2 regions of the Gorillibacterium sp. sgz306347 genome follow, and region 2 is predicted to be linked to the other one. Evidence: predicted binding sites of a transcription regulator. Region 2 holds the regulator's gene; the other holds the start of a gene.
The links. Region 2 encodes Rex, which represses fermentation and respiration genes when NADH is low (regulators of the CRP and FNR family bind a similar motif). Its sites were predicted from a motif close to TTGTGAAATATTTCACAA; they were not measured.

Region 1 (7,177 bases), on a different contig from region 2:
TTCTGTAATTAAACCTAACACACATTGACACTTTTTCGTGAACAATGGTAAGATGGGAGGGAACCGTGGAAAATCAGTCACAGGAGTGATTGGCGTGAACAATGACGAGATACGCAGGAACATGGCGCTGTTTCCGATCGGCATAGTCATGAAGCTGACGGATTTGACGGCGCGGCAGATCCGCTATTACGAGCAGCACGAGCTGGTGAAGCCCGCACGCACGGGCGGCAATCAGCGGCTGTACTCCTTTATTGACGTGGAGCGGCTGCTGGAAATCAAGAACTTGATCGAGAAGGGCGTCAATATCGCCGGAATCAAGCAGGTTCTGTCTCCGATCGTCCAAAACTCCGAAGAAGCCACCGTAATTACGGTCGAGACGGAACAGAAGCGCAAGGAGCTGTCCGATTCGCAGCTTCACAAGATGCTGAAGCAGCAGCTGTTTACCGAGAAAAGACCGGGACGGGTATCCCTTATTCAAGGGGAGCTGTCGAGGTTTTTTCACCAGTAACCGTTAGGGCGACAAACTTGAGGAGGAGTAGAGTTCGTGAATAACAACGACTACACCAAGGCAGATATTCTTCGCATTGCCGAAGAAGAAAACGTACGTTTCATCCGGCTGCAGTTTACCGACCTGCTGGGCACGATCAAAAACGTGGAGATTCCCGTCAGCCAGCTGGAAAAAGCGCTCGACAACAAAATGATGTTCGACGGTTCTTCCATCGAAGGATATGTCCGCATCGAAGAATCCGACATGTACTTGTATCCGGACCTGTCCACCTGGGTTATCTTCCCTTGGGTGACGCAAAACCGCATCGCCCGTCTGATCTGCGACGTGTACCTGCCGGACGGCTCGCCGTTCCCGGGAGACCCGCGCGGCATTCTGAAGCGCGCGCTGCGCGAAGCCGAGGAAATGGGCTTCACCACCATGAACGTCGGTCCCGAGCCGGAATTTTTCCTGTTTAAAACCGATGAGAAGGGCAACCCGACTACCGAGCTGAACGACCAGGGCGGGTATTTCGACCTGGCGCCGACCGACCTCGGGGAGAACTGCCGGCGTGAAATCGTACTTACGCTGGAAGAAATGGGCTTCGAAATCGAAGCGTCCCATCACGAAGTCGCGCCCGGCCAGCATGAGATCGACTTCAAATACACCGACGCGGTATCCGCGGCCGATGCGATTCAAACCTTCAAGCTCGTTGTCAAAACAATCGCCCGCCAGCACGGACTGCATGCTTCCTTTATGCCGAAGCCGCTGTTCGGCGTCAACGGCTCCGGGATGCACTGTCACCTTTCGCTGTTTAACGGCGACGAGAACACGTTCTACGACGAAAGCGACAAGCTGGGCCTCAGCTCCAACGCCCGTTATTTTATGGCCGGTATCCTGAAGCATGCGCGTTCTTTTGCGGCCATTACGAACCCGACCGTCAACTCCTACAAGCGGCTCGTGCCGGGATACGAAGCGCCTTGCTATGTAGCCTGGTCGGGCAGCAACCGCAGCCCGATGATCCGCATTCCGGCATCGCGCGGCCTCAGCACCCGCGTCGAAGTCCGCAACCCGGACCCGGCGGCCAACCCTTATCTGGCGCTGTCGGTTATGCTGAAAGCGGGACTGGACGGAATCAAGAACAAGCTTCAGCTTCCGCCTCCGGTCGACCGCAACATCTACGTGATGACCGAGGAAGAGCGTGTGGAGCAGGGCATTCCGAGCCTGCCGTCCGACCTCAAGGAAGCGCTGAACGAGCTTCTGCGCAACGACGTCATTTTCGAAGCGATGGGCGAGCACGCCCTGGCTTATTTCTTTGAGCTGAAAGAAATTGAATGGGACATGTACCGTACTCAGGTCCACGCCTGGGAACGCGATCATTACCTGAGCCTGTATTGATTCGAGAAATCCCTTGGTGCATAAGCGCCGGGGGATTTTTTTGTTTTGAAACTATCCCATTAAGCGGGAAGCTTTTATGGTATGATCATAGGAAAATGCCCGAGATGAGGAGAGTTCCGTGGCGTCCATTTTCAAGCACGAAGCAGGTCAAAAAGAATACGAGTTTTGCTATGAGAAAAGTTTGGCTCTGTTTGAAACGGGTTTTCGTTCCCTTGCGATCCCGACAACGTTTGGAGAGACGCATGTCCTTTGCTTTGGGGACACCGATAAGAAACCGCTGCTGCTGCTTCATGGGATGACAATGAGCAGTACGATGTGGTATCCCAACGTGAACCGGCTGATGCAGGAACGCTGTGTGTATGCGGTTGATGTAATGGGCGATTTTGGCAAGAGCAAGCCTTTGATGGCTATAAAAAGCAGGAAGGAAGCCGGGCAGTGGGTTCTTGAGGTTTTGAATGCTCTGGAATTGAACAGGGCGGACCTGGCCGGCCACTCCATGGGCGGCTTTTTGGCTTTGAATTTTGCGCTTGCTTATCCGGACCGGTTGTCCAAGTTAATGTTATATGCCCCTGCCGGAACCTTTCATAAAATAAGCTTCAAGTTCTTCGCCAAAATTTATCCAGCCTTGTTGTTTCATACGGAGCATTGGATCGACAAAGCATTTGCCTGGTTCTCCGGCACGGGAGAGCCCCTGCATCCAGTATTTCGCGCTCAGGTCATTTCGGGTTATCGCCATGCCAAACCGCTTTTGCAGGTCATGCCTTCCGTATTTTCCGAGGAGGAATTCAACGGCTTTCAAGTGCCTACCCTGCTCCTTATCGGGGAAAAAGAGGTCATCTACCCCGCAAAAGAGGCGACCGCCAACGCCAAACGCATGATTCCCCATTTGGAGACCCACTTGATTGCAGGTGCGAGCCATTCCCTGACCATGGAACACGCGGACATTGTGAATGAACTTTCCCTGCGTTTTCTGAGGAAAGAAGCTTAGAGACAGGTTAGCCCTTTAACGCGGAGGAAAAATCAAAACGCCCCGAACGTTGTGCTTCCGCACTTCGTCCGGGGCGTTTTTTTGCTGTTTCGCTTCATGCCTTAAATGTTTTGCGCGTACTGCTCGCTCGGCGTGTTGATCAAAGTTACAAACAGGCTGGACCGCTCCTCCGGAGAACCGGCATAGGCAAAATCGTCGTCGCCCGGAATTTGCAGCACGTCGCCTTGCTTGACTTCCGCTTCTTTTCCCGCCGCCGTCACGACGCCGCTGCCTTCCAGCACCGTAATGTACACCGTCGCGCCGGGGTGTTTGTGCATCGGAAGCGCCTGGCCGGCATCGAAATTCAGCACAAACACGACATGGGCCGCTTCTTTAAACACAATGCGCTTCGTAAAGCGGCCTTCCTGATAGTCTTGAAATTCGGCGATCGTTTTTTTCTCCATTTTCACTCTCTCCTTGTGATAAATTTCTCTTATTAAAACAAGCAGTTACTTGAAGTGAACAACAGTACCATCCGATTTTGCTTGTGTTGTGGGTGTCTGGTGCGATATTCCTGCTTTTATTGTAAGCCATTCCTAAGAACAAAATGTGATTTCAGTCACAAGTTTAAACTTCTCTTTCCGTTAGGGTTGAATTAGCTAAGAAAACAATGAGGAATCAAACCCATAAAGGAGTGTGGAGCATGAGCGAGCTGATTAACAACCGCGAGCAAGCCCCGCTGATGGACGCCGAACGACGGCGTATGCTGAAGGAAATTATCAAGGAGCTGCACAGCGGCAAAACCGTGGAGGAAGTGAAAGCGCGTTTCGATCACGCAATCGGCGATATCTCGGTTTCCGAAATTTCCTCTTTGGAGCAGGCGATCATGGAGGAGGACGGCATACCGGTCGAGGAAGTGCAGCGCCTGTGCAGCGTGCACGCAGCCGTCTTTAAGGGCTCTATACAAGACATTCACCGGAGCGCCAAGCCGGAAGAGCAGCCAGGGCATCCCGTGCATACGATCAAGCTGGAGAACCGCGAAGTGGACCGGCTGGTCAATTTTAAAATTTCGCTCCACCTGGACCAGTTCCGCCGGGACGACAGCGAGCCGAACCGTCTGAAGCTGCTGGAGGATTTCAGTCTGCTGTACGATCTTGATAAGCACTACAGCCGGAAAGAGAATCTGCTGTTTCCGTATCTGGAGAAATACGGCATTTACGGGCCGACCAAAGTGATGTGGGGCGTCGACGACGGCATTCGAATCGGCATCAAAGAAGTAATCGCCAAGCTGAGAGATTACGAGGGAAATCCCGAAGCGCTGGCGGGATTGATTGAACGGGTGCTGAAGGAAGTTACCGAGATGATTTTCAAGGAAGAGAACATTTTGCTGCCGATGGCTCTGGAAAAGCTGACGGAAGACGAATGGGTGAAGATCGCGAAGGAAAGCGACGAGATCGGCTACTGCCTCACCGCCCCCGAGCGGGAATGGATTCCCGAGCGGGCGCCGGAGCCGGAAGCGGAACCGGACGGTGAAAGCGAGCTGCCCGCCGCCGACGGCCTGATCCGGATGGCAACCGGTATTCTGACCCTGAAGCAGCTGGAAACGATGATGAATCATCTTCCGGTAGACCTGACGTTTATCGACGAGCAGGATGTCGTGCGCTACTTCTCGCACGGGAAGGAACGCATCTTCGCCCGCACCAAAGCCGTCATCGGCCGGACCGTGCAGAACTGCCACCCGCCGCAAAGCGTGCATATTGTCAACAAGCTGCTGGAGGACTTTAAAGCCGGGGTGAAGGATGAGGAAAGCTTCTGGATTCCGTTCCGGGACAAATTCGTGTACATCCGCTATTTCGCCGTCCGGGACGAGGACGGCCGTTACCTGGGCACCTTGGAATTTACGCAAAACATCGAGCCGATCCAGAAGCTGACGGGGCAAAAGCGCATCATGTCCTGATTCGGTCCAAGGACGCGGTTCACAAGAAGAGCGTCCGTATAGCGGGCGCTCTGTCTGTTATGACCGTGTTTTTCCGCTCCTGGCGGGCGAATTCGTTGCGCTTCTGAGGAGCCGATTGATCGTTTCGCGGCGAAGCCCGATGATTTGACCGATTTCGCTCTGCGTCAATATGTCCGTGAGCGTAGCCGGACGGATGTAGGTCTCGAACCAGGCTTGAAGCTGCTCCAGCCGCGCGGCCGGCGAGACCTCCGTCAGCTGGTCGATGCGCTGCTGCATCATTCGCAGCTTTTCCTGAAGCTGCATGGCGATAGTCCGGTAGCGCTCCGGATTTTGCTCCAGCTCCCGGTACCACTCCGATCGCGGAAGGACTTCGATTTCGCATGTCATCAGCGCAACGGCTGTGCCGTAATAAGGATTCGGGCTGATCAGCGAGTGGTGGGGGATAATTTCGTTCGGCACAATGACGTTAACCAGAAACTGCGAGCCGTCTTCATGCACGCGGACAATTTTCAGCATTCCGCTTTTCAGGTGGTACAGGGGGCCGGTTTCCCCCTGACGAAACAGGGTATCGCCTTTATGAATAATCATGAAGCTACCTCCGCTGCAAAAATTCCAAAGCTTCTTATCGTTTGCACGTCATTTTTATGTAAGGAATCTTCTTTCATTATTAACGCATTCCTTGTGAGTTGTCCACGAAGAGCCGAAAAGATCTTATCGCTTGTGATTGGAATCACACAGTTAAAAACCGAAAAAAGGTATAATGCCAAGACAGTCAAATTCACCTTTAAGGAGCACTGCATATGACATCCGATAAAAGAAAGCTGGTCGTCATCGGAAACGGGATGGCAGGGATCCAGACCATTGAACAGGTTTTAAAATTGACGACGGAATATGAAATCACCGTAATTGGTGACGAACCTCACCCGAATTATAACCGTATCATGCTTTCTTATGTTTTGGAAGGCAGCAAAAATTTGGACGATATCGTATTAAACCAGTGGGACTGGTATAAAGAAAACGGCATTACGCTCCACACCGGACAGCGAGTGGAGCGGATCGACGCGGAAACCAAGACTGTCCGCACCGACGGAGGGCTGTCCATTCCTTACGATCTGGCCCTTCTCGCAACCGGCTCGCAATCGTTTATTCTTCCGGTCCCCGGTCATGATCTGGACGGCGTTATCGGCTTCCGCAGCATTGCGGATTGCACGGCCATGCTGGAAGCGGCCAAAACCTATAAGACGGCCGCCGTTATCGGCGGCGGGCTGCTCGGCCTGGAAGCCGCCAAAGGCTTGGTCAACCTGGGAATGGACGTCACCGTCGTCCACTTGATGGAAGATCTGATGGAGCGCCAGCTCGACCCGGAAGCCTCCGCCATGTTGAAGGAAGAGCTGGAACGGCAGGGCATCAAATTTGCGATGGGCAAGCAAACCGCAGAGCTTTACGGCGACCAACGGGTACAAGGCCTTCGGTTTGCCGACGGCGGGGAGCTTCCGGCCGAGCTGGTCGTGATGGCGGTCGGGATCAAGCCCAACGTTCAGGTGGCCGTGCAAAGCGGGATTGAAGCCAAGCGCGGCATTCTGGTCGACGATCTTATGCGGACCTCGCTGGAGGACGTCTATGCCGTCGGAGAATGCGTCGAGCACCGCGGCGTTTGTTACGGACTGGTCGCTCCTTTGTTCGAGCAGGGTACCGTATTGGCCAAACATTTGGCCGGCGCGGAAACCGAAGGCTACCAAGGCTCGATTGTGTCAACGAAGCTAAAGATTTCGGGCGTGGATGTGTTCTCCGCAGGCGAGTTTTTGACCGCTCCCGAGCATACGGTCATCGCGGCGAAGGACCAGTGGAAACGGACCTACAAGAAAATATTGCTTCGCGATAACAAAATTGTCGGTACCGTTCTTTTCGGCGATGTGACGGATTCCGCCGTCCTGCAAAAATACGTGCGCCAGGGCGTCGAGATGACGGACGAGATTTACGGCCAACTGATGGGAAGCGGCTGCAAGCATGAAGGAAAAGGCGCTTCGGTCGAAGCCATGGCGGACGATGAAATCGTCTGCGGCTGCAACGGGGTAACGAAGAAAACGATCGTCGATGTCATCCAAAACCAGGGCCTCACCACCGTAGACGAAATCAAGGCCTGCACCGGCGCGACGCGCTCCTGCGGAGGCTGCAAGCCGGTAGTCGAACAGATTTTGCAGTATGTTCTCGGCGACGGCTTCAGCGCTGCCGCAAAGCAGGGCATCTGCGACTGCACGACCCTGAACCGGGACGAAGTGGTTGAAGGGATTCGCGGCCAAGGCTTCAGGACGATCCGCGAAGCCATGCGCGGCCTCGGCTGGAAAAACGAAGAGGGCTGCTCCAAATGCCG
Region 2 (7,177 bases):
TGAAGCTTTTCACGAGGGCGTCAAGAAGAAGCTGCAGGCCAAATTTCCTGCATATGAAGAGCGGGAGGCGCAGAACCGCATGTCCGCGGAGGTTGCCGCCGCGTTCGAGGGGGAAGAGCACCTGCTGGTCGAGGCGGGTACGGGAACCGGGAAATCGCTCGGGTACCTGCTGCCGGCGCTCTATTACGGCATTCGTGAAAGCAAAAAAATGGTCGTCAGCACGCACACGATCAACCTGCAGGAGCAGCTGCGGCAAAGGGACCTGCCTCTTTTGCACGAAGTTTTCCCCGTCCCGTTCCGGGCGGCGGTCTTGAAGGGTAGAAGCCATTACCTGTGCCTCCGCAAGTTCGAGCAGAAGATCGTGTACGAGGAGTTTGACAACGGCCGGGAAGATCTGGTCACCGCGGCGCAAATGCTGGTTTGGCTCAGCCTCACCGAACGCGGTGAAGACGAGGAGCTGCACTTTGGAGGCCGGGGAGCCGATTTCTGGCGGTCGGTCATGAGCGACGCGGATTCCTGCCAGAACCGCAGCTGCCCCTGGTTTAAAAAATGCTTCTATCATCGCGCCCGCTACGATGCGGGCGAGGCGGATGTGGTCATCACGAACCATTCGCTTTTGTTTACCGACATGAAGGCGGAGCACCGGATTCTTCCGGGCTACAAGCAGCTCGTGGTGGATGAAGCGCACAATTTCGAAGAAGTGGCCGCCAAGCACCTTGGACTGGAAGTTTCCTGGCATGCTTTTGTGAACGGGCTCACTTGGCTTTACAAGGACAGCCGGCTGGGTCAGCTCCCTCTGCTTCGCCAGCGCATCGTGCACGACGACAATTTGTCGGCCGACAAAGCGGGCGTGCTCTGCGAATCGATTGACGAGATGTATCCTCTGTTTGCGGACATCCGCGAGCGGTGGGACAACTGGATGTCGCGACTGTACGAGCGGATGGCGGGAGGTGCGGGCGATACGGGAGAGAACGCCCTGGTATTCCGGCTGACCGACGACCGCAAGCCGGCCGGCTGGGCGGAGCTGACCGAAGCGCACGAGGACCTCGATCGGCTTCTGGCGAAGCTGCTGAAGCAGCTGGACAAACTGCTCGCGCCGCTCAAGGAGGAGCCGGACCGGTCGGAGCTGCAAAGCCTTGCCACCAACCTTTCGGGCGGCGTCAAGGAGCTGGCCCGGCTGCGCGACAACCTGCGCTTTTTCGTTGCCCAGAACGATGCGGGCTTTGTTTACTGGATTGAAGGCAACCACCAGCACAAAATGAAGTCGCTGCAGCTCATGTCCGTTCCCATCGATGTCAGCCCGATGCTGAAGGCGCATTTCTTTGATCAAAAGGAAAGCGTCGTGCTGACCTCCGCCACGCTGTCGGTCGGCAAAACGTTCGATTACACCATCGATCAGCTCGGGCTGCGGGAGGCGGCGGAGGACAACCGGCTCCGGGAGGTGCAGCTGCCTTCGCCGTTCAATTACCGGGAGCAGGCGCTGGTCGTTATCCCGCGCGATTTCCCGGTGCTGAAGGGAATGAAAGGCGAGGCCGAGTTTACGGCCGCGCTGGTGGAATCGCTCGCCGAGGTGGCGCGCGAAACCAAAGGGCGCATGCTGGTGCTGTTCACTTCCTACCGGATGCTGAAGCAGGTGCACGGAGAGCTGCGCGAGCGGCTCACGCCCGACGGCATCCAGGTATTGGGGCAGGGCATGGACGGCGGAAGCCGAAGCAAGCTGGTCCGGCTCTTTCAGGCGAACGGCAAAACCGTTCTGCTTGGAACGAGCAGCTTCTGGGAAGGGGTCGACATTCCCGGCGAAGCGCTGAGCTGCCTGGCGATCGTCCGGCTGCCGTTTCAGCCGCCGAACCATCCGGTGGTGGAAGCCAAATGCGACCGCATCAAACAGAAAAACCAGAATCCGTTCATGAAGCTTTCCGTGCCGCAGGCCGTCATCCGTTTCAAGCAGGGCTTCGGCCGGCTGGTGCGCCGCGAAAGCGACAAAGGCATTGTGATCGTGTACGACACAAGGATTCTGGAAACCTATTACGGAAAGCATTTCTTATACTCGCTGCCGGGACCCAAAATTGAGCATATGAATGCCAAGCAACTGGTGCCGAGAATTTCGCAATGGATGGAAGGGGTTAACGAATGAAGACGACGGAGAAAATCTCGGAAGCGGTAGTCCGCAGACTGCCGGTATACCTGCGCTATTTAAGCGAGCTTCATGCCAATGGCGTGCAGACCGTTTCCTCTCAGGACCTGGGACGCAGACTGGATCTGAATCCCGCCCAAATTCGCAAGGATTTGGCCTACTTTGGGGATTTCGGCAAAAAGGGCATTGGCTATGACGTCGAATACCTGATTGAGAAAATACGTCAGATCCTGAAGCTGGACCGGGAAATCGCCGTCGCTTTGGTCGGAGCCGGGAACCTGGGGAAGGCGCTCAGCAACTACAACGCCTACCTGAAGGACAACATGCACATTGTCGCCCTGTTCGACGCCGTTCCGGAAATTGTCGGCACGAAGATCAATCACCTGACGGTCCAGCCTATCGAGGAAATGAAAGATACGGTGCGCCAGCAGAACATCCGGGTCGGCATCATCACCGTCCCCGGATCGGAAGCGCAGGGCGTCGCAGACGATCTTGTTGCCGCCGGCGTCGAAGCGATTCTCAATTTTGCGCCTTCCATCATTAAAGTGACTCCGAACGTGCGCGTGCATTATGCCGATTTTACGACGGAGCTGCTGAGCCTGGCGTATTACCTGGATTAATCGTTTCTTCCCAATGAAAACGCCGCGATCCGTAAGGGATCGCGGCGTTTTGTGTATCCGCGTCTGCCGTCTCAGGCGTAACGCAGGATGATGCTTTCGAGTATATTGGCGACGCCTTCGCAGGCGTCGGTCGCTTTTTCCAGGCGCTCGTACAGCTCCTTGATTTTGAAATCCGTGTAGGGGTCTTTTTGCTCGGTGAAAATTTTGCGAATGCCCTCGCGCATGAGGCGGTCGCCTTCGTTCTCCAGGCTGTTGATTTGCACGGTATGCTCGGAGATCTGATCGTATTTCTTCTTGGAGAGCAGGTGGAACGCTTCGACGATATGCTCGCAGGCCTTCACAATCACTTCGGCGAATTTTCGCATGTAGTCGTCGGAGGCTTCGATGTTCAGATAGTCGAATTTGGCGATCGTTTCTTCGATGTAGTCCATGACATCGTCCATTTTGTTCGCCAGTTCCATGATGTCCTCCCGGTCGAGAGGGGTGATGAACACTTTATTTAACCCGCGGTAAATCATATGGGTGATGTTGTCGCCCTTGTGTTCAAGATCCTTCAATTGGTCGATGTAAGCCACCGGCGGCTTCGAGCCGCTCATTGCTTCGCGGAACATTTTGGCCGCCACGAGCGTGTTGTCTGCGGATTCCAGCAGCAGCTTGAAAAAATCGGTATCTCCCTTTTTCTGAAACATGTAGGTTTAGCCTCCCGTTTATATATGACCCCGTTGCTCCTTATGTTAAGGTATCATAAAGAGAGCGGGCCGCGCAATGAGGACGCCCCTTCGCCACGGTTTCGTCAACTCTTGTCCGGAAGCCTTGCTTTTGCCCCGCCGGCGTTGTACGCTCTAGAAAAACGGATAGCAGAAAGGAAACGATCCCTTTGGCCCGATTGTTGATCAAAAACGGCATTTTTCTGACTCCGGATGCGGAGTCTCCCGTACTGCGCGGAAATATGATTGTGGCAGACGATAAAATTGAATGGCTCGGACCCGAGCTTTCCCCGGAGCAGCTTGCCTCCGGCTTTGACGAAGTGGTGGACGGCAGCCGCCGGCTGTACATGCCCGGACTAGTCAACACCCACGGACATGCGGCGATGTCGCTGCTTCGGGGCGTAGGCGACGACCTGGCCCTCCAGGTTTGGCTGGAAGAGAAAATGTGGCCCAACGAAGCGAAATTTACGGCGGGCGACGTAAGAATAGGCACCCTGCTTTCCATTGTGGAAATGCTCAAATCGGGCACGACGACGTTCGTCGACATGTACGATCATATGGATGAAGTGGCCCGCTCGGTCGAGCTGTCGGGCATGCGGGCCTGTCTCACGCGGGGCGTCATCGGGCTCTGCCCGCCCGAGGTGCAGGACGTCAAGCTGCGTGAAGCGGCCGCCTTCGCCCGCAGCTGGCATGGCGCCGCAGGGGGCCGGATCACGGCGATGATTTCGCCGCACGCACCCTATACCTGCCCGCCGGACTATATCGAGAAGCTGGTGGAGCTGTCGTACGAGCTGGATCTTCCGATGCACACCCACATGTCGGAAACCGCGCGTGAGGTGGAGGAAAACGAAAGGGCCTACGGGCTCCGGCCGGTCGAGCATCTGGAGAAGCTGGGCGTGTTTGACCGTCCGTGTCTTGTCGCGCATGCCGTTCATTTGAACGACAAGGAAATTGAAATTTTGGCCCGCCGCGACGTCCGGGTTTCCCACAACCCCGGCAGCAACCTGAAGCTGGCAAGCGGCATCGCGCCTGTGACCAAGCTTCTCGCCGCCGGTGTGAAGGTATCGCTCGGGACGGACGGCTCCGCCAGCAATAACAACCTCGACATGTTCGAGGAAATGCGCCTGGCCGCTTTGCTGCACAAAGGAACAACGGGGGACCCGACCGCCGTTCCCGCTTACGAAGCGTTCCGGATGGCGACCCGGGCCGGAGCCGAGTCGATCTGGCTGGACGGCACCGGAGCGCTTGCGCCCGGCATGAAGGCCGACTTTATCGCGCTTGACATCGACCAGCCGCATTATCAGCCGGCTTCGAATTTCCTGTCGCATGTGGTCTACTCGGCTACCGCCGCGGATGTCCGGGACGTGTGGATCGACGGGCGGCCGGTCGTTCGAAACGGAGCGGTCCTGACCCTGGATGAAGAAAAAATCAAAGCGGAATTTGCCGCCAGCTATGAAGGGCTGATCGGGCGTTGAGCGGAAGAAGAACGCGCGCTTCGCGGAAGCGGACGAAGATCATTGTCGGCATTGTGCTGGGGCTCGCTGTGCTGCTGGTAATCGGATACCGGTTTTACATTAGCGTGCAGGCGGATATTTGGACCGAGGAAGATGCGGCTGCGGAGGTGGCCAGGCAGCAAAGCGAACTGGTTACCGTCAGTCAGGTGACGCCTTTTGTCGCCGACGCGCCGATGATGGTGGTGCAGGGAGCAAACGCCGAAGGCCGCAAAATGCTGGTCTGGGTGCTGGGCGGACAGGTGCATGCCGAATACGCCGATCAAGGAGTGACCAAAGCCGACATCAAGAAAAAGGTGCTGGAGCAAACCCCGGCCGCTTCGATCATGCGCATTGTACCCGGGGTCTATGAGAACGAATACGTTTGGCAGTCCTTTTACCGGCTGGAGGAAAGCGGGAAGGAAACCCTCTACTACGAATTTTACCGGTTCCGCGACGGAACGCTGCTGGACAAGTGGAAGCTCGGCGCAGACTGATAGACGGAACAAGAAACCCGAAACCAAATGGTTTCGGGTTTTTTATGTTTTTGCGCAAAGTTTCAACACTTGTGATATATTATGTGCTATACTGTCTTATATCAAATTTATATCAAAATTCATCAACTAGAAAGGCGGACGTCAATGAAGTTGAAAGGTATACCGGTTCTTGTCGCCCTGCTGACCTCCGGCGTGCTGTTGTTTGGCGGCTGGTTTATGTATCGCAGCTATGCGATGGAAAATCCGCTGGCCGAGCTTGTCCAGAAAAACCAGGGAGTGGAGCAGGTAGCATCCAAATTCACCAACGATACCGTCCAAATCGACCTGAAGCTGAGCGACGACGCCAGCATTCGGGACATATACCAGACCATCGTGAAGGATGGCGCATCCTTGATCGACGGCCGCAAAGTGCAATTGGACGTCGAAAGCAATTCGTCCCCGGAAATCGACGCCTGGTGGTCCAAAGCGCTGTTTGACGTGGCGCAGGCCATGGAAACCCGGCATTATTCGGACATCCCGAAGATTCTGGAGGAAAAAACAAAAACGGACAGCTCGCTCGATGCCGAAACGGAGATCGATGACGAGAATGTATATATCCGTCTGACTGACGGAACGCACAGCAAATCGATCATTTTGCCCCGGATTCCGGCGACGATGGGAGTGTGGCCCAATGAGTAAGTATTGGAAGGAGATCTTGATCGGAACCGCGGTTTCGCTTTTGATTTTCCTGGCCTTTATTGGCGTAAATATTGTTCCTTACGTAACCCTGCTCGCCTTCGGGGCGGCTTTCTTTCTGTTCGCCCGTCCCAAAGGAGGCGCCATCGCCGCCACCGTGGAGCGGAAAGCGAAGCCGAGAACGCCCTCCTACCTGACGTTTGAAGACATCGGCGGACAGGACCGGGCCAAAAACGAGCTGAAGGAAGCGCTGGACTTTCTGATCAAGCATGAGGAAATCAAAAAATTCGGTATCCGGCCCTTAAAGGGCATTTTGCTCGAAGGCCCTCCGGGAACCGGGAAAACCCTGCTCGCAAAAGCAGCCGCGCATTACACCAACTCGGTGTTCGTGGCGGCGTCCGGCAGTGAATTCGTGGAGATGTACGTCGGCGTCGGCGCGAGCCGCATCCGCGATCTGTTCAAGGATGCGCGGACCCGCGCCCAGAAGGAGAACAAGGACAGCGCAATCATTTTTATCGATGAAATCGACGTCATCGGCGGCAAACGGGACGGCGGGCAGCACCGCGAATATGACCAGACGCTGAACCAGCTCCTGACGGAAATGGACGGCATCCATACGGCGGAAACCCCGCGCATCCTGCTGATTGCAGCCACAAACCGCAAGGAAATGCTCGACAGCGCGCTTTTGCGCCCCGGCCGGTTCGACCGCCAGATTCAGGTCGATCTGCCCGACAAGAAGGGCCGCATGCATATTCTGAACATCCACGCCAAAAACAAACCGCTTGCCATGACGGTCGATCTGGAAAAGGTAGCGGAGGAATCGTTTAATTTTTCCGGTGCCCAGCTGGAAAGCATGATGAATGAAGCGGCGGTTTACGCCATGCGGGAAAACAGTGAAGTGATCGAACACCGCCATCTGTCGGCGGCGCTGGACAAGGTCATGATGGGGGAACGCTCCGACCGGGAAAGCTCCAAGGCGGAACGGGAACGCGTCGCGCTGCACGAATTGGGACATGCCATTATGGCCGAAGCGGTCAAGCCCGGCTCGGTTTCC

Region 1: the regulator Rex is predicted to act here: its motif matches at 5,525-5,542, upstream of nirB (nitrite reductase large subunit NirB).

Annotation. Positions count from the first base shown of each region.
Region 1 is NZ_JCAPET010000006.1:116,946-124,122, reverse strand. It holds gene AC6I6H_RS05605 (MerR family transcriptional regulator) at 122-508, shown strand; gene glnA (type I glutamate--ammonia ligase) at 545-1,882, shown strand; gene AC6I6H_RS05595 (alpha/beta fold hydrolase) at 2,001-2,870, shown strand; gene AC6I6H_RS05590 (cupin domain-containing protein) at 2,972-3,313, opposite strand; gene AC6I6H_RS05585 (DUF438 domain-containing protein) at 3,553-4,806, shown strand; gene AC6I6H_RS05580 (Crp/Fnr family transcriptional regulator) at 4,864-5,394, opposite strand; gene nirB (nitrite reductase large subunit NirB) at 5,607-7,177, shown strand, end outside.
Region 2 is NZ_JCAPET010000018.1:14,538-21,714, reverse strand. It holds gene dinG (ATP-dependent DNA helicase DinG) at 1-2,134, shown strand, start outside; gene AC6I6H_RS11325 (redox-sensing transcriptional repressor Rex) at 2,131-2,754, shown strand; gene AC6I6H_RS11320 (DUF47 domain-containing protein) at 2,826-3,443, opposite strand; gene AC6I6H_RS11315 (amidohydrolase) at 3,626-4,936, shown strand; gene AC6I6H_RS11310 (cell wall elongation regulator TseB-like domain-containing protein) at 4,933-5,448, shown strand; gene AC6I6H_RS11305 (hypothetical protein) at 5,593-6,126, shown strand; gene AC6I6H_RS11300 (AAA family ATPase) at 6,119-7,177, shown strand, end outside.